2 regions of the Pseudoalteromonas sp. JC3 genome follow, and region 2 is predicted to be linked to the other one. Evidence: predicted binding sites of a transcription regulator. Region 2 holds the regulator's gene; the other holds the start of a gene.
The links. Region 2 encodes MetJ, which represses methionine synthesis genes. Its sites were predicted from a motif close to TAGACGTCTAGACGTCTA; they were not measured.
Positions count from the first base shown of each region.

Region 1 (15,487 bases), 870 kb from region 2:
CGTAATACCATTGCATGTTTTAAATTCAGTGCCGCGCGCAGCTTATCATCTGGGTCTGCCATTATTCCGCCGCACTGATGACATTGCCTTGCAGCAATATCATTTTCTGCACCGCACTGCTCACATTCTTTAAACTTAAAACGATAATCACATTGCTGTGAGTGACCTTCATCGTCTTCAAGCAACCCCTGACAGCGCCTACCAAAATGCTCAATAAGCTTGCCTTGCTCGTCTACCTTGCCCCAGAAAATATTGGCAAAGCCACAACCAGGACACAGCACCTGTACGGGCTCATTGTCTGAATTTGGCTTTTTACTTCCCACTTCAGGTGCAAATAAGTCAAAGTCATTGCCAGCATAATCAATGACAAAGCAATCTTCTTTATTTTCGTCTAACCTAAGTCCTCTGCCTACAATCTGCTGATAGAGGCTCACGGACTCCGTGGGTCTCAAGATAGCGATAACATCAACATGGGGCGCGTCAAACCCGGTAGTCAGCACAGAAACATTCACTAAATACTTAATTTCTCTATTTTTGAACTGGACGATAAGTGCATCTCTCACGGCAGATTTGGTTTCACCCGTTATTAGCGCACTATATTGCTCAGGTAAATAGCCGAGAATTTCTTTTGCATGCATAACCGTCGCGGCAAAAATCATTACGCCGACCCTATTCTCACTTAGCGCTAGTAAGTGCGAGATAATGCTTTTTGTTGCACGGGTCTGAGCCTGTAATAATGTATTCATATCAGATTCTGAATAACGCCCAAATGAATCTGTACTTAAACTAGAAAAGTCATAATTTTCAACCGCTGGATCAATTTTTTTAGGTGGCGTTAGGTACGAGTTTTTTATCATATATCTGAGCGGCAGCTCATAAATACACCGCTTAAATGGTGATTCTGCTTTCCCCCTCACAAAACCGTGATAATGCTTATGATATATCCATCCCATACCCAAGCGATAAGGTGTTGCTGTTAAGCCCAGTAACTTTAATTCAGGATTAAATTCAGTCAGCTGGTTTAAAATTTGCTGATACTGACTATTATCATCACCACTTACTCGGTGACATTCATCAATGATAACTAATGAATAGAATTGATTAAGTTGTGACAAATTTCGAGACAACGACTGCACACTGGCAAAAGTCACCTGATGCTGTAACGACTTTTCTTTTAATCCAGCAGAAAAAATGCTCGCTTGTAATCCATAGCTTTTATATTTTTGTGCATTTTGTTCTACAAGCTCTTTAACATGAGTCAACACTAATATTTTGTGCCTAGCAAGCCGTGCAAGCTCCGCAATAACTAAACTCTTTCCGGCGCCAGTAGGCAAAACAATTACTGCAGACTCGCTAGATTTACGAAAGTGGAGCAGTGTATTTTGTACCGCTTCCTGCTGATAAGGTCTTAAAACGTAAATAAGCGCCTCAGGGGATATATAATTAAGTCAAAAAAGGCGTACCTACTAAGGTACGCCTTTTATTTAAGCAATTTAAACAAAGGTTGTTCAACACCGAACCACCTTCATAATAAAGCATTATTAGATTAGATAATCATCTAGGTTAACACCTTGGAATACTTTAGGTGTTTTACCACGGCCAGTCCACTCGATTACCTCACCGTCTTTTTCAATACGGTATTTTGCTTTTACTTTAGAACGACGGTCAGCTGACGTAGTGCCCACTAAATCATCAAGCGTAAGTCCTTTTTCTTTCAGCATAGCCAATACCTCTTCTTTAGCTTGCTGTTGTTCCTTTTGCTCGTCCAGTGCTTTTTGGATAAGCTCTAACGCTTTTTCTAAATCACCGTAGCTTGCATTTTTAATAAAAGACTTGATCTCACGCATTGATACTCTCTCAATTAAGCTTAGTTTTAATATTTATATTGAATACTATATTAAAATTAATAAAAAACAAATTGTATTCTGTGAATTTTAATTTTGTTACGAAAAAAGCGCCATAATAGCGCTTTCTAGTTAGGATTAAGAAGATTTAATTACATTTTGTTTAAATCTCATTCAACTTTCCAGTCAATAGTTGTACCCGCTTTAATAGGAACAACAGATCCTTCACCTAATTTGTATGCATCAGGCACTTGCCAAGGAGACTTAGTCAGCGTAATGGTATCTGTATTGCGTGGTAAGTCATAAAAGTCCGGACCAAAGTGACTCGCAAAGCCTTCTAATTTATCAAGCTCTCCCGCGTCTTCAAATGCTTCGGCGTATAGCTCTATTGCGGCATGTGCAGTGTATGCACCGGCACAGCCACATGCGGCTTCTTTTTTATCTTTCGCATGAGGGGCTGAATCAGTGCCCAAAAAGAATTTCTTACTTCCGCTTGTCGCCGCTTCAATTAGCGCTTGTTGATGTGTATTACGTTTTAAGATAGGTAAGCAATAATAGTGAGGGCGAATACCACCAGCCAACATATGATTGCGGTTATAAAGCAAGTGATGAGCAGTGATAGTTGCTGCAACGTTGTCAGGTGCTTGATTGACAAAATCAACGGCATCTTTTGTTGTGATATGTTCGAGTACGATTTTTAGCGCTGGAAAGTTATCAACGACTTTAGATAGCTTCGTCTCAAGGAATACTTTTTCTCTATCAAAAATATCAATAGATGAGTCCGTCACTTCACCGTGCACAAGCAGCAACATGCCAACTTCTTGCATCGCTTCAAGTGCTGGATACACGTTTTCAATATCCGTTACCCCCGACGCTGAGTTTGTCGTCGCACCGGCTGGATACAACTTAGCAGCAACGATATGACCGGTTGCTTTCGCTTTTTTTATTTCTTCAGGAGTAGTGTTATCCGTAAGGTACAACACCATTAGAGGCTGAAAGTTACCTTGAGGATTAGCGGCCATTATGCGGTCACGATAAGCCAAAGCAGTCTCTGTGCAAGTTGCTGGTGGGACCAGATTTGGCATGATAATCGCGCGGCCCATATAGCGACTAATATCTCTTACCGTATCGACCAATACATCACCATCACGTAGGTGCACATGCCAATCATCTGGTCGTGTAATCGTTAGCGTTTGTTTGCTCGTCATTGCTCTCTTCCACTGCTGAATTTGCCCGATCATAGGCTGCACATGGGTGTTAGTAAAGTTTTTCAGGCCAACCGCAGATTATTTCACTTTGTGAGTTTACTTTAGCGCGTTTTCATTTTTCACAATATTGGTAAATATGTACAATTTAAGTTAACTTAGTAGCATCTTTTCATGAGAAATATGTATGCTATCTGAGAACCAAAAATTAGAATCAAAAACTGAGCAGCTTAGCATCATTAACCAGTTTTCTTCGTCGCTGCTGCATCTAACCAAACTTGACGAATTATTTGAATACGTTACGACACAGGTTGTCAACCGACTGGGGTTTGTCGATTGTGTTATCTATCTCGCTGATCCTTACCAAGAATATCTAGAAGTCGCTGCAAGTATGGGCGTTTCCCATGCTAATGGTGATTATCGTGTTGAACAAACCAAGATAAAGATTGGTTTAGGTATTACTGGTCAAGTAGCAACGACTAGAGCGCCCTTTATTTCTGGAAACGTCGCCGCTCACCCTATGTACATTGCTGACTTACGACCCGCCATGTCAGAGCTTTGTGTACCACTTGAGTATGACGGTCATTTAATCGGTGTGATTGACTGTGAGCATCCAGAGGCCGATTATTTTACCTCCGCGCATTTACAGATATTATCGACGGTCGCACATCTGCTCAGTGCCAAAATCCACCAGTTACGTACCTTAGAAAACCTCCAAACCACGATTGCCCAGTTACACCAAGCACAGAATTTAGAAAAGTCCCTGCTTAAAATTGCAAACATCACTTACCGCTTTGAGAACCTTGAAGCTTTTTATGATGACTTATATAAAATCATTGCCTCTCAGCTTTGCGCCGAGAACTTCTTTATCGGCCTTTATGATACTCAACAGGATATTTTAGAAATCGATTATTTGATTGAGGGAGGCGAAAAATGTAATGCACATCAAAAAGTATCAAAAGATCAGATTAAGCATACTGCATCCTACTATATACTGAAGAACCAACGACCACTGCTGTGTGATAACAATCAATTTAGAATGCACATTACGCGGGGTGATTTTAAAATGGTGGGCCGCTCGCCGCGCTCTTGGTTAGGCGTACCATTTTTGGTTAATGATCAATATCAGGGCGTGATTGTACTGCAAAGCTACAATAACGACCAAGCTTTCGTGAATCATGATTTATCTATTTTGACTTATATAAGTCGCCAAGTCAGCATGGCCATAGACCGGCAGCTTTCACGACAAGCGTTAGAGCATAGAGCCTTACATGACGACTTAACAGGTCTTGCCAATCGCTATTTATTGTTAGAGCGGATCAAGCATGCCATTTTGAGGCTTGCACGAATCGAGTCCTCTAATTTGCACTGCCTAATTTATCTGGATTTAGACAGATTTAAGAGCATTAATGACTCACTTGGCCACGATGTTGGTGACCATTTCTTGATTGCTATTGTCGAGATGATAAATGGCTGTATTCGCAAAACCGATACATTCGCGCGGCTCGGGGGTGATGAGTTTGCAATTTTTATGGAAAATGTCCAAGACAGGCAACAAGTCACTCTGCTACTTGATAGGATCACCACAGCAATAACCAAGCCCCTTCATATAGATGGTCATGTTCTGCAAGCTTCTGGCAGTATTGGCGTTGCCTTCACTGATAACGAATCCGATAGCGCAATTAATTTACTGCAGCAAGCAGATGCCGCCATGTACGAAGCAAAATCTTCGGGTCGGGGTCAGGTCTGCTATTTTAATAATGCCATGCGCAAGCGCCTAAAACAGCAAGCCGATATTGAAAATGATCTGCAACATGGCATAAAAAACAATGAATTTGCGCTGTACTATCAGCCGATATTTTCTCTCACGACTGGCGCTATTGTGAGCTTTGAAGCCCTTGTCCGTTGGTTTCACCCCAAAAATGGTCTCGTCTCTCCAGATGCTTTTATTCCAATTGCAGAGCAAACCGGACAGATCATTGAACTTGACTTACATTTGTTGGAATTAGCAGCCAAACAACTCAAACGTTGGAAAGCGCAAAAGCTGCCGAAAACTCGCGTTACGGTAAATGTTTCATCGCGACATTTCGCAAGCTTAGAGTTCGTAGATACAATTCAGCAACTTTATCATCATTATGAGCTTACACCTGGCTCTTTATGTTTGGAAATCACAGAATCTGGATTAATAGCAAACTTAGCTCTTGCAACCAAAATTATTCAAGGATTAGAATCCCTTGGAGTGAAGCTTTATCTTGACGACTTTGGCACCGGTTACTCTGCTTTAGGTTATTTGCACCAGCTCCCCATTCATGTGCTTAAAATTGATAAGAGCTTTATTGACCAACTAACTGAAAGAGAAAACCCCCTAGTTGATGCGATTTTGAAGCTTGCACAATCACTTAACCTGACCGTTGTCGCCGAAGGTATCGAGCTCGAAACCCAGTGGCAGCTATTAAAGCAAAAAGGCTGTCAATTTGGTCAAGGTTATATTGTTTCTAAACCACTCGCCGCAGATCAAGCGATGGCATTTTTACTGAGTAGAAACTAGCAAATACCCATTGTTTATAAACAATGGGTATTTAGACTGGTTTAGTTTAACTTCTACCTAATTCGCTTCTAAGCTCCTTGGTTGCTGCCACCATATTCTCAAGTGCAGCCCGGGTTTCTGGCCATGCTCGGGTTTTTAGCCCGCAATCTGGATTCACCCATAATCTTTCTACTGGGATTTTCTTCGCTGCTTTGTGAATTAAGTCTTTTATCCAAGCCACCTCAGGGACGTTTGGCGTGTGAATATCATAAACACCAGGCCCGATGTCATTGGGGTAGTCAAAATCTTCAAAGGCGTCGAGTAAGGTCATATTTGAACGTGACGTTTCAATTGTGATCACGTCCGCATCCATATCCGCTATGGCGGCGATAATATCGTTAAACTCCGAATAACACATATGCGTATGGATCTGTGTTTCGTCATTCACACCACTTGCAGATACCCTAAACGCATATGCCGCCCACGCTAAGTAAGTTTTCCACTGACTGGCTTTGAGTGGCATCCCCTCTCTAAAAGCAGGTTCATCGATTTGGATCACCTTAATCCCTGCATTTTGCAAATCTACCACTTCATCTCTCAGTGCTAATGCGATTTGATTCGCGATGCTCGGCTTGTCTAAGTCATCTCTGACAAACGACCAAAATAAAATAGTCACCGGCCCTGTTAGCATGCCCTTCATCGGTTTTTTGGTTAAGCTCTGTGCATAACTCGTCCACTTCACTGTCATTGGTGCTGCACGCGAGACATCTCCCCAGATCACAGGGGGTTTAACACAGCGCGACCCATAACTTTGCACCCAACCAAACTGAGTAAAGGCAAAACCTTCGAGTAATTCACCAAAATACTCAACCATATCATTGCGCTCTGCTTCGCCATGTACAAGCACATCTAAGTTAAGCGCTTCTTGTTCTTCAACGGCATAACGGATCTCCGCTTCCATCTGGCTTTGATAAGCATCAGTACTCAACGTACCCGCTTTATAATCACGTCGCGCCTTACGAATAGCTTGGGTTTGTGGGAAAGAGCCTATCGTTGTGGTTGGCAATAAGGGTAAATTTAGCGATTGTGCTTGCTTTTTAATTCTGGTTGCGAATTCACTCGTGCGTTGACCGTCTTTTGTTGTAAGCGCTGAAACACGCTGCTGCACCTCATTATTATTCACTCGAGTAGAAGTCAAACGCGCTTTTACAGGCTTAGAATATTCGACCAACTGGGTAATATCACGCTGCTCCAATGCATTTTTCAATAATGCCAGCTCTTGCCCTTTTTGTTTGGCAAATGCGAGCCAAGACTTTAACTCACTATCAAGCTTTTGCTCTTGCTCTAAGTCCACTGGCGTATGTAATAATGAGCACGAAGGAGCGAGCCAGAGATTATCACCGCGACGTTCATGAACCAGAGCAAGTTGCTGATATACACCTTCGAGATCCGAGCGCCAAATGTTACGACCATTCACAATCCCGAGAGACAGTACGCTATCTTGCCCAACTACTTCCTCTAACGCAGCCAAGTCGTAGTTTGCCGTTACGCAGTCAAAATGCACGCCTTCTACGGGGTAAGATTGAATATCTTCAACATGCGCTTGTACGGAGTCAAAATAACTGGCCAACAACACTTTTACTCCTTGGCCACTCAACGCATCAAAACTCCGGCGCAGCGCGTTACGATAAGCATCGTCGATTTCCAGTGCTAAAATAGGTTCATCAATTTGTACCCACTCAACACCTTGAGCTGCAAGCTTGGCAAGTACCTGCTGATATACAGCCAATAACTTATCTAATAAAACTAATTTATCAAACTCTTGGCCAACACATTTAGCTAAGTAGAGATAGGTTACCGGGCCGACCAAGACGGGTTTTGCTCGGTAGCCAAGTAATTGTGCTTCCTCTACTTGAATGAATAACTCAGTCCAAGTCAGAGCAAACTCCTGTGTTTGAGTTAGCTCAGGGACGATGTAATGATAATTGGTGTTGAACCATTTTGTCATTTCACTTGCTGCACACGCACAGCCGCTAGGTGCTCGACCCCTGCCAATCCGAAACAAAGTATCGAGATTTACAGACTCATCATTTTTGTGACGACTAGGGATCGCGCCGACAAGTAATGAAATATTCAACACGTGGTCATACCAAGCGAAATCGCCAACTGGGATAAGGTCAACACCAGCATCAGCTTGCAATGCCCAATTTTCTGCACGAATGCGCTTTCCTTCCGCGATTAAGTCGTCTTGCGTTAAGTCGCCCGACCAATAGCGCTCTACTGCAAATTTAAGTTCACGTTTTTTGCCTACGCGTGGAAAACCCAAATTATGTGTTAATGCCATGATTTTAATTCCGTCTAGATGTATGGATGTCTAAATTTAATTATCATAATCAAAAACAACAATTGATGCTTTTTCAGATTTCATATGAATAAAATTAATTTGTAATTTTTTGCAAAATTTTTACAGAAGTAGTGACAACGCTGTCATTTTTAGTGTTATAGTGGATTTGTGAATTTTTGAACAATTCACCGTAGGTATTTAGACGTCTAGACATTGATAATAACTAAATAGAATCGTAATATTGAGTAATGCTGAGATTTGCTCACTTCAAATATGAGAATTGTTGATAATGATTGATATAAAGCACCTAAAGACTATCTCCACCTTGAAAGAAACTGGTTCTCTTGTGAATACAGCACGAGAGCTATTCCTGACTCAATCCGCTTTATCTCATCAGATCAAAGATCTAGAGAACAAACTCGACTGCCAACTATTCGAGCGCAAGACCCAACCGGTACGCTTTACCCCTCAAGGCATGTTGCTATTAGAGCTCGCCAATGATGTATTGCCTAAAGTTGAAGCAACAAAGTGTCGTTTGAAGGAAAGCCTTAACCAGCCCATCTCACAACTCAGATTAAGCGTGGAATGTCATGCTTGTTTTCACTGGTTGCTGCCAACGATTAAAGAATTCAATACCTTTTGGCCTGACATTAAAGTCGATTACGAACGAGGCTTTAGCTATGATGCGATTCCTGACCTTATTGAAGATGAGCTGGACTTAGTGCTTACTTCGGACATTCGAGAACCAGAACAGCTCGAATACGCGCATCTTTTTGACTTTAAATTAAAGTTAATCGTTGCACCAGATCACGAATTGGCCAAGAAGGCCTATGTCACAGCACTCGACCTAAAAGATGAAACCATCATTTCTTACCCTATTCCTCGCGAGCGTCAGGACATATTTAAGCACTTTATTCAAAATGCACGCTTTGATGGTACGCTAAAAACCGTCGATCAAGGTTTATTAATCTTCCAACTTGTGAGTGCAGGTATGGGGGTTGCGGCATTACCAGACTGGTTGGTCACACCGTATGAAAGCCAAGGGCTGATTAAATCGATTCCTCTAGGCGCTCTTGGGCTAAATCGTCCAATGTATTTAGCAATGAAGAAAAGCATGAAAGATAACCCTGTTTATCGCCATTTCCTCAATACTTGCCGTAAAACCACGGCAAGATAGTTGACTGGGCTCTTTTTGAGCCCTAACTGTTATACATTTCTACAGCTCCCATCTCATGCTAGCATTGCGTCAGGCTTATCTAAATCTAAGGCATGTTTAAATGTTTGAAGTCAAAAAGGTTATCGGTCAACTTCTGATGCCGTTACCGTTATCTTTGGTTGCACTTATGGGGCTCATGTTTTTTATCGCCAAAACACGCAAAGGGCCGTATATCGCAGTCTGGTTGGTCCTACTAACTACTTGGAGCATATCCACTCCTTATGTCGCGCAACACATTATCGAGTGGGATAAGGGCACGCTCACCGCATTCAATCCAAGCAGGCACAAAAACATAGACAGAATTGTTGTGCTTGGTTGTAATTTATACCCCGATGATTCCCTCCCCAGTAATGCTCAACTAGGTAGTTGCGGTTTAGCTCGACTAGTTGAAGGCATTAGACTTGCTAATATTTACCCAAAAGCCCAGCTGTATGTTTCTGGTTATGGCTATGGCAACGCAACAAGCGCAGGACTCATGGCTAAAACTGCACAGAGCTTAGGTATTTCCGCTACCCGTATCAAGCAAAACCACAATGCCAAAGACACCGCAGACGAAGCGAAAATGCTCGCGCCCGTTTTGGTAGATTATGATGTTGCACTTGTCACGTCAGCTTCGCACATGAAACGCGCAAAAAACCTATTTGAAGCACAAGGCGTTGAAGTATTCCCTGCCCCGACAGAGTTTTATAATTTTAAGTCACTCCCATTAAGTCGGCAGTTTATCGCAAATGATAAGGCGCTAGATATAGTCACTCGAATTTGGCATGAACAAGTTGGTAGTATGTGGATCACGATACGTCGCATTATCGACCCTGAAGCACTTTAAGCGTCGAAAAAGGCATCAAAACCAGGCTAAAGTTCGATAAATTGGCGCTGAAAAACGTAAAAAATTGAAAATTTGCGCAAATATGGGTATAAATAGAGTTTAATCTTAACCCGCGTATCCGCGTACAACACGACTAGGATCTACGATGAGTAAACTAGATAAAACTGAAGTACTAAGCGCTTTCGAAGCTGCGTACGAAGCTGCACATGGCAAAAAGCCTGAAATCACTGCAAAGCCAGGTTGGTATAGCATCGATGGTGGCAAAAACATGCGTCTTGCTGAGGTAGCTGAATTAACAGAAGAGCTAACTTCAGGGTCAGCTGTAGCAAGTGAGACAACGCAGGCGCCTGCCAAAAAAGCGAAAACGACTAAGAAAGCGCCGAAGGCAGCAGCTGTAAAATCAGCAAGCTTTACTATCGTTACAGAAAACGAAGATGGCTTCAAAGCGGAAGAACAGTGGATTGCTGAACTAGCAGCAAAAGATCACGACTGTCGCTTACCTCGTGGTGTTGTGTAAGCACAGTTTCATGAGTGAAGAAACCTCGCAGCTGCGAGGTTTTTTTTGGTCTGCAACAATCAATACCGATTCAACCTGAGCGAAGAAGAGCTATTTTTATGACGTAAATTGAGCAGGGCGGCGCTCCAAACCAGGATAATCAAGCAAGTTAGTGACACCCAGCCTAATAAAAAAGTCAACGAAGCAAGCGGCAATTCCGGCCACTTTCCTGCCATACCATAACCCGCAATTGTGCGATGGGCGTAAAAACAAATACATAAGACCAATCCGAAACTCAACGCTAGTGATACCATTACACCTCGGTATTCATCTTTGCGGCGCAATTTAAACTGCCGCTTGATATACATGTAAGTACCACTGAGAACCAAAAATGAGAGCACAACCCCAAATATAAACCACAGTATCTTCCCCCATATCCCCGCAAAATTGCCAAAATGTAGAGGGTCTGCGGTGTCGGATAATCGCCAATATAGCCCTTGGCTCGATGCTGTTTGGCTATAAACAACTTCCCCCGTGTAAGGGTTGACATAGATCTTGTTTGCCCTATCCCGAACTATCCAATCCTGCGATTGTCCTTCAGCATAAAAATAACCCCCAGAATAGCGAATAGCTTTCACCTCAAGATCGGGTCTCGTCGCTTTTACTATTGCGAATAATTCCACAACAGACAATTGTGGTTTATCCTGTCTCGGCAGTTCTGCCAAGGGATTAACGGCAAAATCCCCAACATCAGTATAAGCTGTTTTACCATCGACCATATCCATTCGTACAAACTCAAATAGATACCAGATACTCGTAAGCGAAATAACAACCGCAAGCCATAAGCCCCACGTCCCACTTATTTTATGCATACTTGCCATTTTGGCACGTGCATCCCCGCTAAACGTAAATACAAATAACTTTTTCCACCAGAGGCGATATACATAATGCGCACTCACGGTCGAAATACACAAAGGAACTGCAAAGATAAGCACAAGATAGTATGAAATGATGCTGTCAAACACGCCGAAAAAATGCATGTGGAAATCGCGAAAAAAGCGCTGAATATTAAAAAAACTACTTTCACCTTGGATAGCTCCTGAAAGTGGATCGACATAAACGTGTTGCCAAGGACTATCAGGCATCCGCATCACGATATCATACGAAAAATAGGTATCAGGACCTGTAAAGGCAATCCCTATTCGGGCGTCAGGATACGCCTTTTGTACCATCTCGTAAGCTGCTGCTAAGCTTATGTTTGATTGCCCGTCTACTGCCCTCACCTGATCGTTGAATAGCCAATCTAGTTCGTGGGCAATACTCGCAAACGCGCCAGTCCAGCATATTATGAACAGCAACACCCCAAACCACACGCCACTCAAACTATGCCAGTTGAACCATTGTTTTGCCGTCATGGACCACCCAATAGCGAAGACATAAAACGACTTCACTTCCTTGCCTTGTATTAATATTCAAACATAGATAAGCCCTATGACAGCGCCATCCAACCTAATTGACATCCCCCCTAACAATCAGATCCTAACAACTATGAGATTTGGGTAAGCCATTATTTTTGCAATAATTCATTTTTTGCATTACCCCTTATAGTAACAAAAAGAATTATCATTTAGAATTGAAAATAATTTCTGTTTTCAGTTAGAACTATTCAAAAGCTTGGTTCAATCTCAGAAAAATAGCTCCTACATATCATAGGAACTTTCATCTTTATCTCTTGTGACGAAAAAACAATTTAGGAAAGGAAACACCCATGCAAACCAAAGCGCATCAATCTACAGCACTAGCTCTGATGTTATCACTCCTTTATTTTTCTCCAAATGCGGCAGCAAAAGCCGAGCGCGACAATATTGAACGGATCAGTGTTGTAGGCCAGCCAATCAAGCGTAACTCGGGTCCAACAGGACTTGACCTTACCATTAAAGAAACCCCCCAGTCTGTTACCGTGTTAAGCCACGATTACATAGAAGACTTCGAACTGAATGATCTTGAGGACATCATGGTACAGGCAACAGGCATCTCAAGATACAAATTTGGAGCGGGTGATAATACTGAGTTTACTTCTCGTGGGTATCTCGTCAATGCATTGGTTAAAGATGGCTTACCGACCTCAATTGCTGGACCACAAGAGAGTCGCTTAGACACTATTGTCTATGACCGAGTAGAGGTTCTTCGGGGCGCTGCGGGGTTAATGGCGGGTGCAGGACAACCATCGGCAACATTAAATGTCATCACAAAACAACCAGACCGAAGTGGATTTGTTGAAGTTGGTGCTGAGATTGGCTCTTGGAATAAAGTGCGTACACACATAGATGCAACAGGCTCCCTAACGAAAGATGAAGCATTGGCCGGACGAGTTATTCTTGCCTATGAGGAAAGAGATAGCTTTGTCGACAAAGAAAATAGTAATAAGATCGTCGCATACACCCAATTACATCATTATTTCTCCGAAGATACCGAAGCCTCGCTTAGTGTTCATTACCAAGACAATGAACTGAAACTATCACCCTGGGGATTACCCATTTTTTACTCTGATGGTAGTTCCGTCGAAATAGACAAGAAAACAAATTTATCATCGCCAGATAGTCACAACGGCAATACCCACCAAAGTTATCATTTAAAATTATCTCACCAAATCAATTTAGATTGGGAACTTAACTTTGGCGCACAATACAGTAAAACAGAAGCTGACATTACCTTGACCTACTTTAGTGGTAACCCAGACAAAGAAACAGGTCTTGGCCTTCAAGGCGGTGACAGACGCTGGGTTGAAACGGTTGATGGGACTAATTTTATTTTGGGACTGGTTGGTCGGTTTGAGTTATTTGACCGCGCACATCAGGTGAATATCACCTATTTAAATGCCGATTTTGAGTCCACAGACGATCGCTTCGAAGAACTGGATGAAAACGCGAGAACAGTATTTTATCCACTCCAATCGATTAATAACCTTCACCCAGCCGCTCATTTAACTGCGACAGATAAGCAATTTATTGGCTATTGGGACAAAACGACGAAAGAACAGAGTATTGCACTCAGCAGTAAGTTAACGTTAACGGATGACCTTCATGCCATTGTTGGTGTCAAATTTTTTGATTATGAACGTACCAATGAGCGTGACTTTGCTTGGAGCGGGTTCTCAAGCGACAAAGGTGAAGAAACCGGTGAGAGCTTATACTTGGGGCTGGTTTACGATCTCAATGACCAGATCAGCACGTATGCAAGTTATACCGATGCTTATGAGCCGCAACTGGATAAAGTGGATGCCAATTTAAATCAATTAGCACCAATCACCGCCCGGAACTTAGAAGTCGGCATTAAAACCACCCTTTGGGATGATAAACTACGTCTAAACGTCGCTTACTTTGATAGTTTAAAGGAAGACTTCGGTGTTGTTATCCCCGAATATGCAGACGAAAGACCTGCTAGGTATCGACCCGTAGATGGTGCAGAAGCTGATGGATTTGAAGTTGAATTAGAAGCAAAACTGACAGATGATTGGCAAGTAAACTTTGGTTACAGTGATTTTGATGTTGTCGATGAGCATGGCGAAGATATTAACTTGTATGCACCAAGACAAACGCTCAATACGAGCACCAAGTATACTTATGGGGCTTGGCGATTAGGGCTAAATGCAACTTGGGATACGGACAGAAAAGTCGATATTTTAAACGTCCCAGGAGTTGACCTTGGACTTCCAACAGGTGGTCGTCGAGGCGCAGTGCGTGCAGATCAAGATAGCCAGCTTTTACTAAATGCACACGTCAAATATCAATTTTCTAGCCAACTGAGCGTTAAACTGAATATCAGTAATCTCACAGATGAAGGCTATTACGATACTTACGGTTTCGTGCCGAAAAAGTACAGCGAGCCTAGAGCATACAATTTAAGTATGGAATATCTGTTTTAACGTAAAGCACTATGCAAATGCTGTGGCGTGATAGGGTTACAACACCTTTAAAACTTAGCTGCAGCAGCAAAATGCCTATAATACCAATTGAATTAATTCTCTAATCAATTTGAAGGGTGAAATAGCATATTAGCTTCGTTAAAAATTTCTCATTTAGAACAACTAAATAGCAAAATTTTTGCCTTGCTACTAAAGCTATTTCCCCGCTTCAAGATAGATCATTTACTTAATACAACTGGTATAAATAAAGCGCGGGCTTCTGACTAGAAACCCGCGCTTTTCTATCTCACACCAATTTACGTAACTGTGTTTTCAATCCCAAGAGCCGAACCTCCCAAATTAAGTACTAAGTCGAGTTGCCATTAAACCTTAAATACCGACACTTGACCGTTTAACTGCTCAGCTAACGCCTCTAAGTCATTACTCACATCTGCATTACTCTGCGCACTTCGAGTAATTTCAGAAATACTGCTACTGAAATCATTAATATTTTCGCTGATTTCCGCAACCACCGTTGTTTGTTCTTCCGTTGCCGTTGAAACCTGAATATTCATACCGACGATTTCATCCACCGCCTTGTCTATATCAGTCATGATTTGAGCTGACTCATTGGCCCTATCAACTCCTGCAGCTGCACTCGACTGTGCATTCTCCATTGACGACACGGCATTTTGTGCCATGCCCTGTAACTTACTGATCATATCTCGGATCGATTCCGTAGCTTTTTGCGTGTTGTGTGCCAATTGCCTAACTTCATCAGCAACAACCGCGAAGCCTCGACCTGATTCCCCAGCTCTCGCCGCTTCTATTGCAGCGTTTAATGCCAAAAGATTTGTTTGTTCAGCCACACCTTGGATCATTAGCACGACTTGGTTGATTTCATTCGACTGGTCGTTCAACGCTTTAATTAACTGCGCGTTATCTCCCACCTCACTGGCAAGACGCTCGATGGCCTGAATATTTTGCGAAATAACATCCATCCCCTGCTTTGCAAGCTGACCCGACATCTCTGCTTTGTTTGCGGTATTCATTGCATTATGTGCAACCTCCTGAATTGCACTACTCATTTCTGTCGCTGCGGTTGCGATCATTACCGTTTGCTGC
Region 1 is NZ_CP127855.1:3,029,721-3,045,207, forward strand. It holds gene radD (DNA repair helicase RadD) at 1-1,421, opposite strand, end outside; gene QSH61_RS13025 (H-NS histone family protein) at 1,542-1,847, opposite strand; gene pyrC (dihydroorotase) at 2,015-3,052, opposite strand; gene QSH61_RS13035 (bifunctional diguanylate cyclase/phosphodiesterase) at 3,237-5,597, shown strand; gene metE (5-methyltetrahydropteroyltriglutamate--homocysteine S-methyltransferase) at 5,644-7,920, opposite strand; gene QSH61_RS13045 (LysR substrate-binding domain-containing protein) at 8,210-9,097, shown strand; gene QSH61_RS13050 (YdcF family protein) at 9,198-9,962, shown strand; gene QSH61_RS13055 (hypothetical protein) at 10,108-10,479, shown strand; gene QSH61_RS13060 (PepSY-associated TM helix domain-containing protein) at 10,539-11,873, opposite strand; gene QSH61_RS13065 (TonB-dependent siderophore receptor) at 12,227-14,383, shown strand; gene QSH61_RS13070 (methyl-accepting chemotaxis protein) at 14,746-15,487, opposite strand, start outside.
Region 1: the regulator MetJ is predicted to act here: its motif matches at 8,120-8,137, upstream of metE (5-methyltetrahydropteroyltriglutamate--homocysteine S-methyltransferase).

Region 2 (15,487 bases):
ATCTGGATGTAAACAGTTTTTAATTTGAACTAGTTTATTTTCAATCACTTCAGGCTGGGGCGCAACAAAAGGGCTACGCAATTCTGAAGCGCTATACTTAAATGGCTCATAATTTTGCATTTCAGGTATAGGCTCGATTTTTGGTGTTGAGCTTGCTTTTACCTGATCAATAAATTCTTTTTGTTCTGCAGTACTATCATTACAACCCGAGATGAACATCAACGAGGTCACGCAGAGCATCAGTCGGATCATTTCTGACCTCCTTGCTCATAACGATAAGTTTTTGCCACAACACTAAATACCAGCTCGCCATTTCCTGCATTTTCGATTCTAAAATCATGTAGGCTGACTATACGAGGTAATTCAGATACCTTACTCACAAACTGACCAAATTCATGATACTTACCTATCACTTCTAGCTTAATCGGCAATTCGGTATAAAACTCTTTACGTACCTCTGGCATCCAGCCAATTTTTAGGAAGGTTAATCCGCTTGAGGTACCAACGTAAGTCAGATCATCAAGTAGTCCAGGCGTTTCGTTGGAGCTTGGCAGTCGTCTCAACAGCTCAGTGAATTGCGCTTCCATATCAATCATTTGCTGTTTATATAGCTCTAGATTGTTTGCTCTTGCGTATTTAATCCGGTAGCTCGTTCTCAGCTCTTGCTCTTTTTTAACCGCTTGGTCGTAGCGGTCAATGGAACTTGAGACCATCAGGTTATAACCCAATACCATCATTAGTAAAACCACCAGAACGGAGCATAAAACTTTTACAGGAAATGGCCAATGACCAATATTATCGAGCTCCAGCTCATTCCAATCTATTTCTTTTAAACTGTTTAAGTCAAAATTCATGCACTGTGCCTCCGCCCTATTTCGCTTTATCGGCTAAGTGGATGTCGTCATGAGACTTAATATAAAAGTGCATCGTAAAATCACTCAGTAATTTTGAACTTTGCTCACCGGCTACTATGCCTTGGATCACCGGCCGCTCTATTAAATATGATGATTCAACTTGTCGTAGCATTTGCGATAAGCGGTTGTTTGATTCACTCCGACCAATGACTTTTATCATATTGTCTTGCCGCTCAAGACTGGTGAGATAAACCCCAGCCGGAACCACTCGCGCTATTTCATCGATAATTTGCGTGCCGAGACTGCGGTTGAGTTGCAACTCCTCAATAAGCCGAATACGGCGCTGTAAATTTTCTTTTTGCTTATTCAGGTCGTTAATCGCAACTATCCGTGAATCTAGTTGAGTGATCTCGCTTTCGAGATAGCGGTTTTTAATTTCTTGCCCGGTTTTTAAGCCGTCATAGAAGCTGCCAAGCATGTACATTAACAACAGACAAGCCGCGATGATCACCGCAATGATAGTCAGAAAGATTTGTTGCGACGCTTGCCTTTGCTGCTCGCGCCAAGGAAGCAAATTTATATGTGGCATGATGAGAAGCTCCTTAATGCCAAGCCTGTCGCTAAGGCGAATTGCGCTTTATGCTTTTGCAGCACATGCCTATCTACTTTTGGTGCAATCTCCATATCAGTAAACGGGTCTGCCACTATTGTGTGGATCCCAAGCTCATCAATGAGCAGTTTATCTAAGCCATCCACTAAAGCCGTTCCACCCGTCAACACGATGTAATCGATATGATCTTTACCACTGGTCGTCATAAACATTTGCACTGCTCGACGAATTTGCTGCAGCATAGAAGTTTGGAAAGGAGCCAAGACTTCAAAGGTATAGTTTGGAGGTAAATCCCCCGTCGTTTTCGCCAGTTCTGCTTCATCGTAGGTTTTGTTGTAATAAGCAACAATGCTGTTGGTATATTGCTCACCACCAAACACTTGGTCACGAGTGTAAATCGTTTTCCCAGATTGAATAACGCTAATCAGCGTAAGCACTGCGCCAATATCTATCATTGCTACGATTTTATCAAAGGCATCATTTGGCAGTTCAGGGTAAATGACATCCATGGCTCTACTTAGTGCGTAGTTTTCTACATCAACAACTTTCGCTTTGAAACCCGCTTCTTCCAATGCGCCAACCCGTGCTTGCACGCTTTCGGTACGAGCCGCAGAGAGCAGCACATTCATTTTTGACGGATCGGCTTCGTTTACTCCAATTTTTTCAAAATCTAGACTAACTTCATCTAACGGGTAAGGGATCAGGCTATCTGCTTCTATTGCTATCTGAGACTCGAGTTCAGCATCAGTTAATGACACATCCATAAAGATCACTTTTGTAATCACGGTCTGACCGGATACGGCAACTGCTGCATATTGCGTGAGCTTTGGAATGCGCCGCTTCATTTTAGTTATCGCGTTGCCGATCGCTTCAATGTCTTGAATGGCCCTTTCATTTACTGCTCCTTTCGGAATAGGTTCAATCGCAACGGCTTCTACTCGGTAGCTGGAACTTGTCTTCGACAGCAACACCGCTTTGACACAATGGGAGCCGATATCGATCCCTATCATCAGAGGTGCTTGTTTTTTTAGTAGTTGGCTCAGCATGTGAAGCGCCCGTTTCCTTTTAAGACTGTGTACCATAAAAATTTAGCACACAAAAATATTAATCGTTTTTTAATCAAGATATACTAGCAGTGTCTACCTGTAATTGGGAGTCTAACTAGGGATAATTCCGTGAAATTATTGAAAAGATTTTTACAATTCGTTTTTGTTTGTACCCTTTTAGGCGTGTTGACACTTATCAGTCTTTATTATTATGTCAAATCTGACATACCAAGTGTAGAGGTTTTGAAAGATGTTCAACTACAAACACCCATGCAAGTCTTTACACGAGACGGAAAACTCATCAATCAATTTGGTGAAAAGCGCAGGATCCCTGTACGTTTGCAGGATGTTCCACTCCCCATGCGAAAGGCATTCTTAGCGACAGAAGATAACCGCTTTTACGATCATTTCGGTATTGATCCGATAGGTATCGTCCGCTCCGCTATAGTACTTATCACCACAGGGCAAAAAAAGCAGGGAGCCAGTACGCTCACCATGCAACTTGCCAGAAACTTCTTCTTAACAAGAGAGAAAGCCTATATTCGTAAAGTGAAAGAAATCTTTATTGCGTTGCATATTGAGCAACTATTAACGAAAGATGAAATTTTTGAGCTTTACTTAAACAAAATTGAACTGGGCAATCGCGCCTTTGGTATCGGTGCTGCAGCGCAAGTCTACTACGGTCGCTCACTATCAGAATTAACTTTAGCAGAAATGGCAATGATTGCAGGCCTGCCAAAAGCGCCTTCTGCGTTAAATCCAATTCGTAACCCAGAGCGCGCGCAATTGCGCCGGAATGTTGTGCTCGGACGAATGCTTGCTGAAAAGTATATTACTCGAGCAGAATATGATGAGGCAACACAAGCTCCTATCACGGCTAAATTCCATGGCGCCGAAATCGAGCTTTATGCACCTTACATCTCTGAAATGGTTCGCGCCTATATGGTCGAACGCTACGGTACTGATAAAGCTTATAACTCAGGCATGAAAGTTTACACCAGTGTGGAATCAGACATGCAACAGGCTGCTCAGCATGCATTAGTTGATAATTTACATGCCTACGATATGCGTCACGGCTTTAGAGGCGCAGAAGAAACCTATTGGCATGCTGAAACGGAATCGCCGCTAAGCCATGAAGGCATTATTACTCGCCTTAAAAAGGTCAATGAAATTGGGCCGTTAAAAGCAGCTGTGGTGCTAAGCATTGCAGAGAAAACGGCCGACCTGCTCTTAAAAACCGGTGAGCAAATTACATTGGAATGGTCAGGCTTAAGTTGGGCCAGACAATACATCAGTGAAACGCGTCAAAGCCTACCACCAAAAACAACCGCAGATATCCTCGCGCCGGGCATGCAAGTGTTTGTACGCAAACAAGACGACGGCTGGATGTTAAGTCAATTGCCGCAGGCATCCAGTGCCCTCGTCTCACTTGACCCGCAGGATGGGCGTGTAAAGGCGATTGTGGGCGGCTACAGCTTTGAGCTTAGCCAATACAATCGTGCTACCCAAGCTAAGCGCCAGGTGGGTTCAAACATCAAACCCTTTATTTATTCATCCGCATTAGAAAATGGCTATACCCTAGCCACCATTCTTAATGATGCCCCGATTAATCATTGGGACAGAAGCGTTGGCGTGGCTTGGCGTCCGAAGAATAGCCCTGAAGTGTATAACGGCCCAATCCGTATTCGCCGAGCGCTTGCACAATCGAAAAACGTGGTATCTGTTCGTTTGATCAAAGGCGTTGGCATAAATAAGGCTGCTGATCATTTGCTTAAATTTGGTTTTCAAGACGCAGATATTAATCGCAGCGAGTCATTGGCGCTTGGTAGTGCTGCACTGACTCCTATTGAAATGGCGCGCGGCATGGCCACTTTTGCCAACGGCGGTCACCTCATTGAGCCGTATTTTATCGATAAAATTACCGACTCATTCGGCACTGAGCTGGGTTCTGCAGAGCCGCTATTGGTCTGCGACGAACAGCAGATGGAAGAACAACCTGAGCGCTGTGCACCGCAAGTGATTTCGGAGCAAAACGCATTTCTGATTGCTGATGCGCTTCACAGTGCTATCTGGGGTGGTGGTAGTTGGAAACACGATACGGGCTGGAGCGGCACAGGCTGGCGTGGTCAATGGTTAAAACGTCGTGACCTTGCTGGAAAAACGGGTACCACCAATGACTCAGTAGATACTTGGTTTACGGGCTTTAACCGTAATGTCCTCACCACAGTCTGGGTTGGCTTTGACGATGCGAGTAAATCCTTGGGTCGTGCGGCCTACAACGCTAACCTTGGTAATAATCAACTTGTTGGCGCAGAAGCCGGAGCGATTTCAGCACAACCTGCTTGGATAGACTTTATGCGTGAGGCGCTTAAAGACGAGCCTTTGGCTCCGATAGAGCCGCCTCCAGGGCTTATTTCAACTCGGATTGACTTAAAGACAGGGCTTTTGTCTCGCAAGAACGATTACACATCTCGGTTTGAATATTTCGAGCAAGGTACAGCCCCAACCAAGTACGTATTGGATACGGATAGCAGCACACCGTTTGACGATACCGCGCCGCTACCGACTCACGAAGAGTTATTCTAAAATAGAAATGCCGATACAGATGTATCGGCATTTTTGTCTTATACCAGTTGTATTATATCTATTTTCTTAAAAGAGTTATTTTAGATTTTGCGTCAGCCAGAATAAATCGGAATGTATTCCCGCTGCTGTCACTTCTTTACCTGCCCCCGGGCCTTGGATCACCAGCGGATTTTGTTCATACCATTTAGTGTGGATCACAAAAATATTATCACCCGGTGTTAAATTCGCGATTGCCGAGCCATTTGGTACCTGTGCAATGCCTACTTTTGCAGACACTTTGCCATTGCTTGCAATTTCAAGCGCACCAGTATAACGAAGCGCAGCGTCATTCGCTGTGGCCTTTGCATAGTGTGTCGCATAAAAGTCATCGAGTTGCTGGCGATTTTCTAAAAACGTTTGCCATGAACCCACACTCAAGGACTCTGGCATTAACGCCTCTAATTCAATATCGTCAAGCTCAAGCTCAATGCCTAACTCTCGTGCTAAGATCAAAAGCTTACGCTGCATATCTCGGCCAGATAGATCTTCGCGCGGATCGGGCTCGGTAAAACCAAGTTCTTGCGCCCCAAGCACTAGCTCAGAAAATGCTTCAGAACCATCATAGCGACTACAAAGCCAAGATAAAGTGCCGGAAAAGACGCCTTCAATTCTCACCACTTCATCGCCACTATTTTGCAGATCAGCCAATGCAAAGTTAATGGGAAGACCTGCGCCAACACTGGTATTGTAACGCCATAATAGGTTACGATCTTGTAACTGCTGACGCAGCTTTGAGTACCAACCTTGTTGTGCCGTGCCGGCATATTTATTAGCGCTGATCAAATGGCAGTCATGTTCAACAAACTGTGGATACAACTCGCTGAAACGCTCGCTCGCAGTAATATCGACCACCACTTTATGCTCGTAATCTAGCTCTTTAATACGAGTGAATAGCTCTGCTTCATTGTATTCGATGGCCTCATTTTGCCATTGCTGTTGCCACGATGCTAAATTCAACCCGCTTGGACAGAACAACATTTGCTTAGAACGCAGTAAGCCAACCAACTTAAGATCAAAGTGCTCACTCAGCTTAGCGACTTGGTTTTTGCATTGTTCGATAAACACTTCACCCACATTGCCAACACCAGCTACAATCACAGCAAGCTCTCTGCCTTTATTGACCAAACGTTCGTGCAATATAGCAAGTAGATCGCTATCAATTGCTTGATCGGTTAACACTAAGCTGTAATGGCGCTCTTGCAGCACAAAACGGGTGACAATCGCATGTTCATCCAATAATTCCAGAGCTTGCTGATGTAAGCCAGCAACATCCTGACTTGGGGCAACAATAGCAAAGCCTTGTACTTGCGACTCAATAATATTGGCTCGCGAATCCAGCGCTTTAATCACAACATGGCTAAACTCAGATGGCACCAGTAAGTGTGCCTCTCCACCTTTAACAAAATGATGAATGCTATGCTGAATAAGCTGGCTTAGCTGTTTCACTTCACCACTTTTTAGCTGCTCAACGCGTAACAGGTCAAGTTGTCCAAAAGTGGTAATAAAGCGCTTCTCTTTGCTATAGCCTGCCTTTACTATCTCAGTGCCAAGTGCATCGGCGTCAAAGCTGCTGCGAACTTGCAGTTTTATATCAGTATCTTTAAGTGGAGACAGCGTTTTTGCATGTAGTACTGGATTACCTAATCGTGCGAGTAATTCAGCTTGGCCACGACATACCTTTGTGTATTTTATGGCATTGGCGACTTTACGTGGATCAGTGCTGAATACACCCGTTGTATCCGTCCAAATTGATACTTGAGCCGCATCAAGATAACTTGCCAACAAAGTCGCGCTATAGTCACTGCCATTTCGGCCTAAAGTCACCGTTTCACCTTGTGCATTTGCGGCAATAAAACCGGTAACGATATAGATAGCGTGATCATCAATTGCGCGATAGCACGCTTCTTTGTTATGGGCGTGTAGTAACACCCCCTCTTGTTGTACAAATAACGTACGAGCGTCGATAGCTTTGGCTTCGATACCTTGAGAACTTAGGTAGTTTGCTAATATACGAGCCGACCATAGCTCTCCATGTGCAAGTAAACTCGCGTAGTGAAGATGCTGTTCTTCTCGTCCTGAAGCGATTGCTTGCAGCTCATTGACAAGCTGTTTGAGTAACACACTGTGTTGTTCACCTACAAACAGGGCATCAATTAATTCACGTTGATGATTTTCAACTTGTAATAAAACATCGTTGAATGCGCGAACATCTTGCTGCTCAAAGCTTTGCCATAACTTCACTAGGGTATTCGTTGTTTTTCCTGCAGCAGAAACCACAACACTGTCACCTAGTTGACATTGCTCTAACACTATCTTGGCAACCGCCTGATAACGCTCTGGCGAGCTTAAACTCGAACCACCAAACTTATGTACTACTTTTGCCATTTACTCACCACAACGCTACTGTATGTGCAGGCGTTAATTTGAATGACTTAGCATCATCACTCGCCTGACTTTCATCAATACATGCAAATCCCGATTCCAGATCTGCAATGAGATCCTGTGCATCTTCAATGCCTACAGAAATACGAATCAACGTGTCGCCCACTCCCGCTTCTAAACGTGCTTGCGGATCCATACCCGCGTGTGTCATCGTCGCTGGATGACAAATAAGACTCTCAACCCCACCTAAAGATTCTGCCAATGAAAAGTGCGTTAGAGACGTTAAAAACTTCGCAGATGTTTGCAGATCGCCTTTGATATCAAAGCTCACCATGCCACCAAAGCCGAGCTGTTGTTTTTTCGCAAGTTCGTGTTGAGGATGCGACTCAAGGCCAGGGTAATAAACTTGGCTAACATACGGCGACTTTTCTAAATATTCTGCAATAAGCTGAGCATTTTCTTGATGTTGGCGTAAACGTACATTTAAGGTGCGCAGTCCACGTAGGGTAAGGTAACTATCAAAAGGTGCACCGGTAATACCGATATTATTCGCCCACCAAGCTAACTCATCACCCAATTCCTGTGTACGCGCGATCACCGCGCCCCCCACTACATCAGAATGACCATTGATATATTTAGTGGTTGAATGCACGACGACATCCACGCCAAAGGCAATGGGGTTTTGTAATGCAGGAGACAAGAAGGTGTTGTCAGCGGCGACCAAAGCCCCCACAGCGTGTGCTGCATTTACGACAGCTTCTATATCCGTTAACCGCAAAATTGGGTTACTTGGTGTTTCAATCCAAACTAATTTAGGTTTGATCTGCTGCAGCTGCGCAAGACTTTCAGGTTGCGTGAGATCCAAGACTGTTAATTTGAGCAATCCACGCTTTGCAAGCGATGTAAACAAGCGATAGCTACCACCATAGCAGTCATGTGGAATAACCAGCGTATCGTCATGGTTAAGCAGTTGAGTTACTAGGTGAACGGCAGCCATGCCAGTGGCGGTAATAATACCACGAGCACCACCTTCAAGTTCGGTAAGTGCCTGTGCAAGCACATCACGATTAAAGTTACCGCTGCGGCCATAATCGTAGTCGCGTTTGGTATCAAAATCGGCAAAAGAATAGGTGGTAGAAAGGTAAAGCGGTGGCACTACTGCCCCATGCGCTTTATCAGCTTCTATACCGTGACGCACTGCTACCGTCGATTTATTAACTTGACTCATAAGGTCACCTAGATAGTTGGATGTTTAGACGTCTAAAAGGTTAGAACAACAGAAACCAGAAGTCAAAACATTTATACTGCTAAATGGCTAAATAACTAGTATTTGACTATCTTTTTTAAACCGATAAAATTTCGCCACTCTAGGCGTTGCTAATACGACTGAGTTATTGAAAACTATGGCAGAGATTCTTCTATCTCGCTATGGCGGATTAGTTTATTCATCTATTTGAGTTTGGGATTTATCTTTAATTCGTAAGGTTATCCCTATATTCATGCGGTTGGTGAATAATGTAGACCAGAACCCAGTCATATTGGCATTGATGTAACTGAGGCAAGTACACAATTATGGCAAAATGGAACGGTGAGTATATTCACCCATATGCAGAACACGGTAAGAAAGCAGAGCAAGTAAAAAAGATCACGGTGAGCATACCTCTGAATGTACTCAAAGTGCTAACTGATGAGCGTACACGTCGCCAAGTGAATAACTTACGTCATGCCACGAACAGTGAGCTTTTATGTGAGGCGTTTCTACATGCCTTCACAGGTCAGCCACTGCCGAGCGATGAAGACTTGAGAAAAGATAATCCAGAGCGTATTCCTTTAGAGGTAAGACAAATAATGGAAGAGCGCGGTTTGGAGATCCCAGAAATAAACGAAGAGTGATAACTGCTCTTTCGCTCTGGAAATACAGACACAAAAAAAGCCTCAATCGAGGCTTTTTCATTTGAATAATACCAATGGTATTATTCCATATATCCAGCTGGCATATCGATTTGTGCCACGCCTGATTCAATTGCAGCTACCGCTACCGCTTTTGCGATACGAGGTAACAAACGTGGATCCATTGGTTTTGGAATAATATACTCAGGACCAAACTCTAGACTATCTACGTCAGCCGCTTTTAACACTTCAGCAGGTACAGGCTCTTTCGCAATCGTTCTAATTGCTTCAACCGCTGCAATCTTCATCTCGTCATTGATAGCGGTTGCGCGTACATCAAGCGCACCACGGAAGATAAACGGGAAACACAGTACATTATTTACTTGGTTTGGATAATCCGAGCGGCCTGTCGCCATGATCAAATCATTACGTGCACCGTGTGCAACTTCAGGGCTGATCTCAGGGTCTGGGTTAGAACAAGCGAATACCACTGGCTTGTCAGCCATTAGCTTTAGATCCTCAGCAGAAAGTAAGTCTGGGCCAGAAACACCAACAAATACGTCCGCATCTGCAATCACGTCTTGTAACGTACGCTTATCCGTGTTGTTTGCAAACAGCTCTTTGTATTCATTTAGGTCATCACGACGAGTATGGATCACGCCTTTTCTGTCCAGCATATAGATGTGCTCACGTTGAGCACCGCATTTGATCAGTAATTCCATACAAGCAATAGCGGCTGCACCCGCGCCAAGACACACAATAATCGCATCATGAATATCTTTACCTTGGATTTCCAACGCATTCAGCATACCCGCAGCGGTTACAATTGCAGTGCCGTGCTGATCATCATGGAATACAGGAACGTCACAACGTTCAATTAGCGCGCGCTCAATTTCAAAACACTCTGGCGCTTTAATATCTTCAAGGTTAATACCACCAAATGTGTCTGCGATATTTGCCACAGTATTGATGAAGTCTTCAGTGGTGTTGTGCTTAACTTCGATATCGATTGAATCAAGGCCCGCAAAACGCTTAAATAATAGTGCCTTACCTTCCATAACAGGCTTTGACGCCAAAGGACCTAAGTTACCCAAGCCAAGAATTGCCGTACCATTACTGATCACCGCAACCATATTTCCTTTACCCGTGTAACGGTATGCATTCGCCGGATCAGCCGCGATTTCACGTACTGGCTCTGCAACACCTGGGCTGTATGCAAGTGCTAAGTCTTTTACGGTCTCGGCAGGTTTAGTGAGTTCAACACTGATTTTACCTGGAACGGGCTTCTCGTGATAATCTAGAGCTTGTTGACGAAAGTCTGTCATGGCGCGATATTTTCCTACGAAGTTAATGTGAGAGTGTGGTAAACGTTCGCATTCTGAATGTTGGCAACCTAGCTAGCTGGTTACAGCAACACACAGTGCGATTAACTATATGAGCGACGACATTCAACCACTCAACAAGCGTATGTGCTTTGCTGTCGCGGTATGTCAATAGGACATATAGTTAATCGACCGTATTCACACAATACCGAGTTTTGCTCATTATTCAAGTAAAATCAGGTCTATCCACTAGCATGGTATTTTCTATACTTTTCCGAGAAGATAAGCTCAATTTTAAGAAATATTTCACAAATAAAATGACTAAAACTTAAAAAACAAGACGCTAAAACCAGCACGGAATGTATAAAATTAGCACAAATGTACACCAACTATAAAAACAATAAGAAAATTGCAACTTAACCAACTTTAACGTCAAGATACCGACATTTAATCGCAATATACTGACTTTAGTTTATATTAAGTGCTCATACCTGATACTATTTACTATATGAGCTTTGATTATTTTCACAACTTAAGCTCGTAAATGTTCAATATTTATCTGCTAAATAGAGTTTTTACTCTACCCAAGAGATCAGTAAAGTTTTGCTGCCAAACTGGCAAGTTTTTTATTTTAGAAGAATAAAAGACACAATAAGACGGGATGACTGACGGTCTATCTGCTGATGCAGAATAGGATGTATAAATCGAGAAGGTATTTTCAAACAGGCACAAAAAAAGCACCCTAAAGGTGCTTTTTTCGACTAGACCAACAAGATTACTTCTTGCTGCTAAGTGCACCGAAACGCTTGTTAAAGCGATCTACACGGCCACCTGTGTCAAGGATCTTCTGCTTACCAGTGTAAAACGGGTGACATGCAGAACATACGTCTAGGTGAATATCTTTACATAGCGTTGAACGAGTTTCGAACTTGTTACCGCAAGAGCACGATGCAGTGATCGTCTCGTAATTAGGGTGAATACCTTCTTTCATAGCAACCTCTAGTTAAGGCCGTATCGCTCTCCAAACCCGAAGTCTGGCACCATACGTAGTTATACAAAAATGTGGACGCGTATTTTAGTGCTTAACTGAACAATCTACAAGCAATATTTCAGAGTTTTTTATCACCGTCGCAGAGTACGTTTTCAATTCGTACCACCTTAGGTATATACTTCGTCACTGCGCTCACTTTATGGAATTGTAATACATGCTCATTCTTGAAGTAGCTTTAAAGCTGCCACTGCACCGAACATTCGACTATTTGCTAGCACCAACCATGCAAGTTGAAGCAGGAATGAGAGTCACCGTCAATTTTGCCAACCGTCGCTGCACAGCGATTGCGCTTGCTAAAAAAGACGACACCGATGTACCAAAAGAAAAACTCAAGCAAATTATTGAGGTGTTGGACGAGCATCCTGTCTTTAATCAAGCACAACTTAGCTTTTTACACTTTGTCTCCCAGTATTACTGTCATCCAATTGGCGATACCTTATTCACAGCACTACCGGCAGTACTCAGAGATGGTGGAAGCCCAGACAAAACTCAGATCCCTATCGTCAGATTAACGGAAAAAGGGCAGAAACTACCAACACTGCGAGCCAAAAAGCAACAAGCGCTGCTTTCTCAATTATATGAAGGTGGTGCAATAAAATTAAGTGAACTCAAAGCGCTCGGATTTGCTAGCCAAACAATTAAAGCATTAGAAGAAAAAGCGCTTATCTCACAATCTATTGAGCATGATAGTGATTGGTCGCAAAACGAATTACAGCTAGGCGAAAAGCCACGCCTAAACGACCAGCAAGCGACTATTTGCAGCGCCGTTAATGCACAAGTCGGTTACCGTACCTTTTTAATCGAAGGTGTAACGGGAAGTGGTAAAACCGAAGTCTACTTACAGAGCCTTGAAAACATAATAAAAGCGGGTAAACAAGCACTGATCTTAGTGCCTGAAATTGGACTCACACCACAAACGGTCAACCGCTTCAAAAAACGCTTTAATAACCTGCCCATTGATTTATGGCATTCAAATCTAACCGATAACGAACGCCTACATACTTGGCGTCGCGCCGAAAAGGGTCTGAGCGCTTTGGTCATCGGTACTCGCTCGGCCATTTTTTTGCCATTTCAAAATCTCGGCATGATCATCGTTGACGAAGAGCACGACAACTCGTTTAAACAGCAAGAAGGCCTGCGCTATCACGCCAGAGATCTCGCTGCATTTCGAGCGCATCAGGCACACTGCCCTTTGCTTTTGGGAACCGCAACACCGGCATTAGAAACATTACACAAAGCCATTACCAACAAATATCAACTCGTCACACTGAGTAAACGAGCGCAGACCCAGCACGACAACCAATTTCACCTTGTCGACATGAAAGGTCAGCCAGAACAAGGCGGGTTTTCACCAATGAGTTTACATTGGATGGAAAAAACACTCGCTCGCGGTAAGCAAGTTATGGTGTTTCTAAATCGTCGGGGCTTTGCACCAACATTGATGTGTCACGAATGCGGATGGCTTAATACCTGTAAACATTGCTCTACCAGCGCCACGTACCATAAAAACATGAACCGCTTGGTATGCCATCATTGTGGTGAACAGGACTTTGTACCGAGACAGTGTCCAGATTGCGGCAGCACCCAAATCATGCCCACAGGGCTTGGTACAGAACAACTCGAAGGCTTTTTAAGCGAACGCTTCACTGATATTCCCGTTACTCGCATTGACCGAGATTCTACGCGCCGTAAGGGCAGCCTTGAAAGCGCCCTTGAAGAAATTAATCAAGGTGGCGCGCGAATTCTGGTCGGCACTCAAATGCTTGCCAAGGGCCACCACTTTGCCGATGTCAGCCTTGTGATTATCTTGGATGTGGACTCAGGACTTTACTCTTGTGACTTTAGAGCAACCGAGCAAATGGCACAGCTCATTACGCAAGTTGCTGGACGAGCCGGACGTGCCGGTGAAGCGGGAACCGTGTTATTGCAAACGCATTTTCCAGAACACCCATTATTGCAAGATTTAATTAATAATGGTTATGGCGACTTCGCGCGATATGCCTTACAAGAGCGTGAAGAAGCTATGCTTCCCCCCTTCGCACACTTAGCTATCATCCGCGCCGAGGCAACAAATATAAATACAGTATTGCGCTTTTTGTCGGATTTGGTTCCAGCTACCCCCTATCCTGGTATACAATTGCTGGGTCCAATTCCAGCACCACTTGAACGAATAGCTGGAAAGTTCAGATATCAATTACACATACACGCACAACAACGCACTGTGCTGCGGGGCTACCTTTCGCAACTTGCGCGCTATATCGCTACGCATGAGTCTGCCAATCGAGTACGCTGGAGCATAGATGTTGATCCAATGGATAGCTATTAAACTCAAATAATCTATGGCACAGCACGATTACATCAATAAGAAACCTAAAGGCAAGGGGAAAGACAAGCCAGAAAAATCGGCGAAATTTCCTGTTATTGCTGCTATTTTTGCATTTCTACTAATCGGAGGGTTTGCCTACGGTCTTTGGTTTATAAAAACCAATGCCGATCCTAAAGAAGTAGAGCAAGCCAAAAACCCACACCCAGTTGCCGAGCAAAAGGTTATTAAACCAAAGCCTCGCCCACCTGAGTTCATTGAAGAAATTAAAAATCATGAAATCAAGGTCGAAGTTAAAGAGATCGAGAGCAAAGGTCCCTATCAAATGCAGTGTGGTTCATTTAGAACCCATAGCCAAGCCGAAGCCATGAAAGCCAAAGTTGCGTTTGCTGGATTAATCGCGGAGATCCGTCGTACCGAAGGGAGTAACGGTGTCTGGTATCGTGTCCGTCTTGGCCCCTACGATACCAAGCGTTTAGCAGAAAGCGATAAAAACAAATTACAACGCGTTGGGATATTTGGCTGCGGGATTTGGGGCTGGACTTGATTTTTATAAGTCCACCCATATTTCCTACTAATCTAGAGTTACACGGGCACAGGCCCAGATAAGGATTACTATGACTACCATCGTTAGTGTTCGTCGCGATGACAAAGTGGTTATCGGCGGTGATGGCCAAGTTTCGCTTGGTAACACAGTTATGAAAGGCAACGCACGTAAAGTACGTCGTCTATACAATGGTAAAGTACTGGCAGGTTTCGCTGGCGGTACAGCTGATGCATTTACATTATTTGAACGCTTTGAAGCAAAGCTAGAGATGCACCAAGGCCATCTCACTAAAGCAGCCGTAGAAATGGCAAAAGACTGGCGTACCGACAGAGCATTAAGAAGGCTTGAAGCCCTACTTGCGGTAGCCGATGAAACCGCCTCGCTTATCATCACAGGTAACGGCGACGTGGTGCAGCCAGAGCATGATCTTATTGCTATCGGCAGTGGTGGTAATTTCGCACAGGCAGCTGCAACCGCACTACTTGAAAATACCGACTTAAGTGCGAAAGAAATCGTGGAAAAGAGCCTAAAGATCGCCGGCGATATCTGCGTATTTACCAATAATTTCCAAACTATCGAAGAATTGTAATAGGACTCGTCATGACAGCTATGACTCCAAGAGAGATTGTGCACGAGCTTGATCAACATATTATCGGTCAGGACAAAGCCAAAAAAGCCGTCGCGATTGCACTGCGCAACCGTTGGCGTCGTATGCAGCTTGATGAAGAGCTGCGTGCAGAAGTTACACCCAAGAATATTTTGATGATCGGCCCAACGGGTGTAGGTAAAACTGAAATTGCCCGCCGCCTAGCAAAACTTGCTAACGCACCATTTATC
Region 2 is NZ_CP127855.1:3,900,119-3,915,605, forward strand. It holds gene QSH61_RS16990 (pilus assembly protein PilP) at 1-252, opposite strand, end outside; gene QSH61_RS16995 (type IV pilus inner membrane component PilO) at 249-854, opposite strand; gene QSH61_RS17000 (PilN domain-containing protein) at 871-1,443, opposite strand; gene QSH61_RS17005 (pilus assembly protein PilM) at 1,431-2,510, opposite strand; gene QSH61_RS17010 (penicillin-binding protein 1A) at 2,640-5,096, shown strand; gene metL (bifunctional aspartate kinase/homoserine dehydrogenase II) at 5,172-7,520, opposite strand; gene metB (cystathionine gamma-synthase) at 7,525-8,745, opposite strand; gene metJ (met regulon transcriptional regulator MetJ) at 9,090-9,410, shown strand; gene QSH61_RS17030 (malic enzyme-like NAD(P)-binding protein) at 9,491-10,732, opposite strand; gene rpmE (50S ribosomal protein L31) at 11,505-11,720, opposite strand; gene priA (primosomal protein N') at 11,935-14,106, shown strand; gene QSH61_RS17045 (SPOR domain-containing protein) at 14,120-14,650, shown strand; gene hslV (ATP-dependent protease subunit HslV) at 14,721-15,239, shown strand; gene hslU (ATP-dependent protease ATPase subunit HslU) at 15,251-15,487, shown strand, end outside.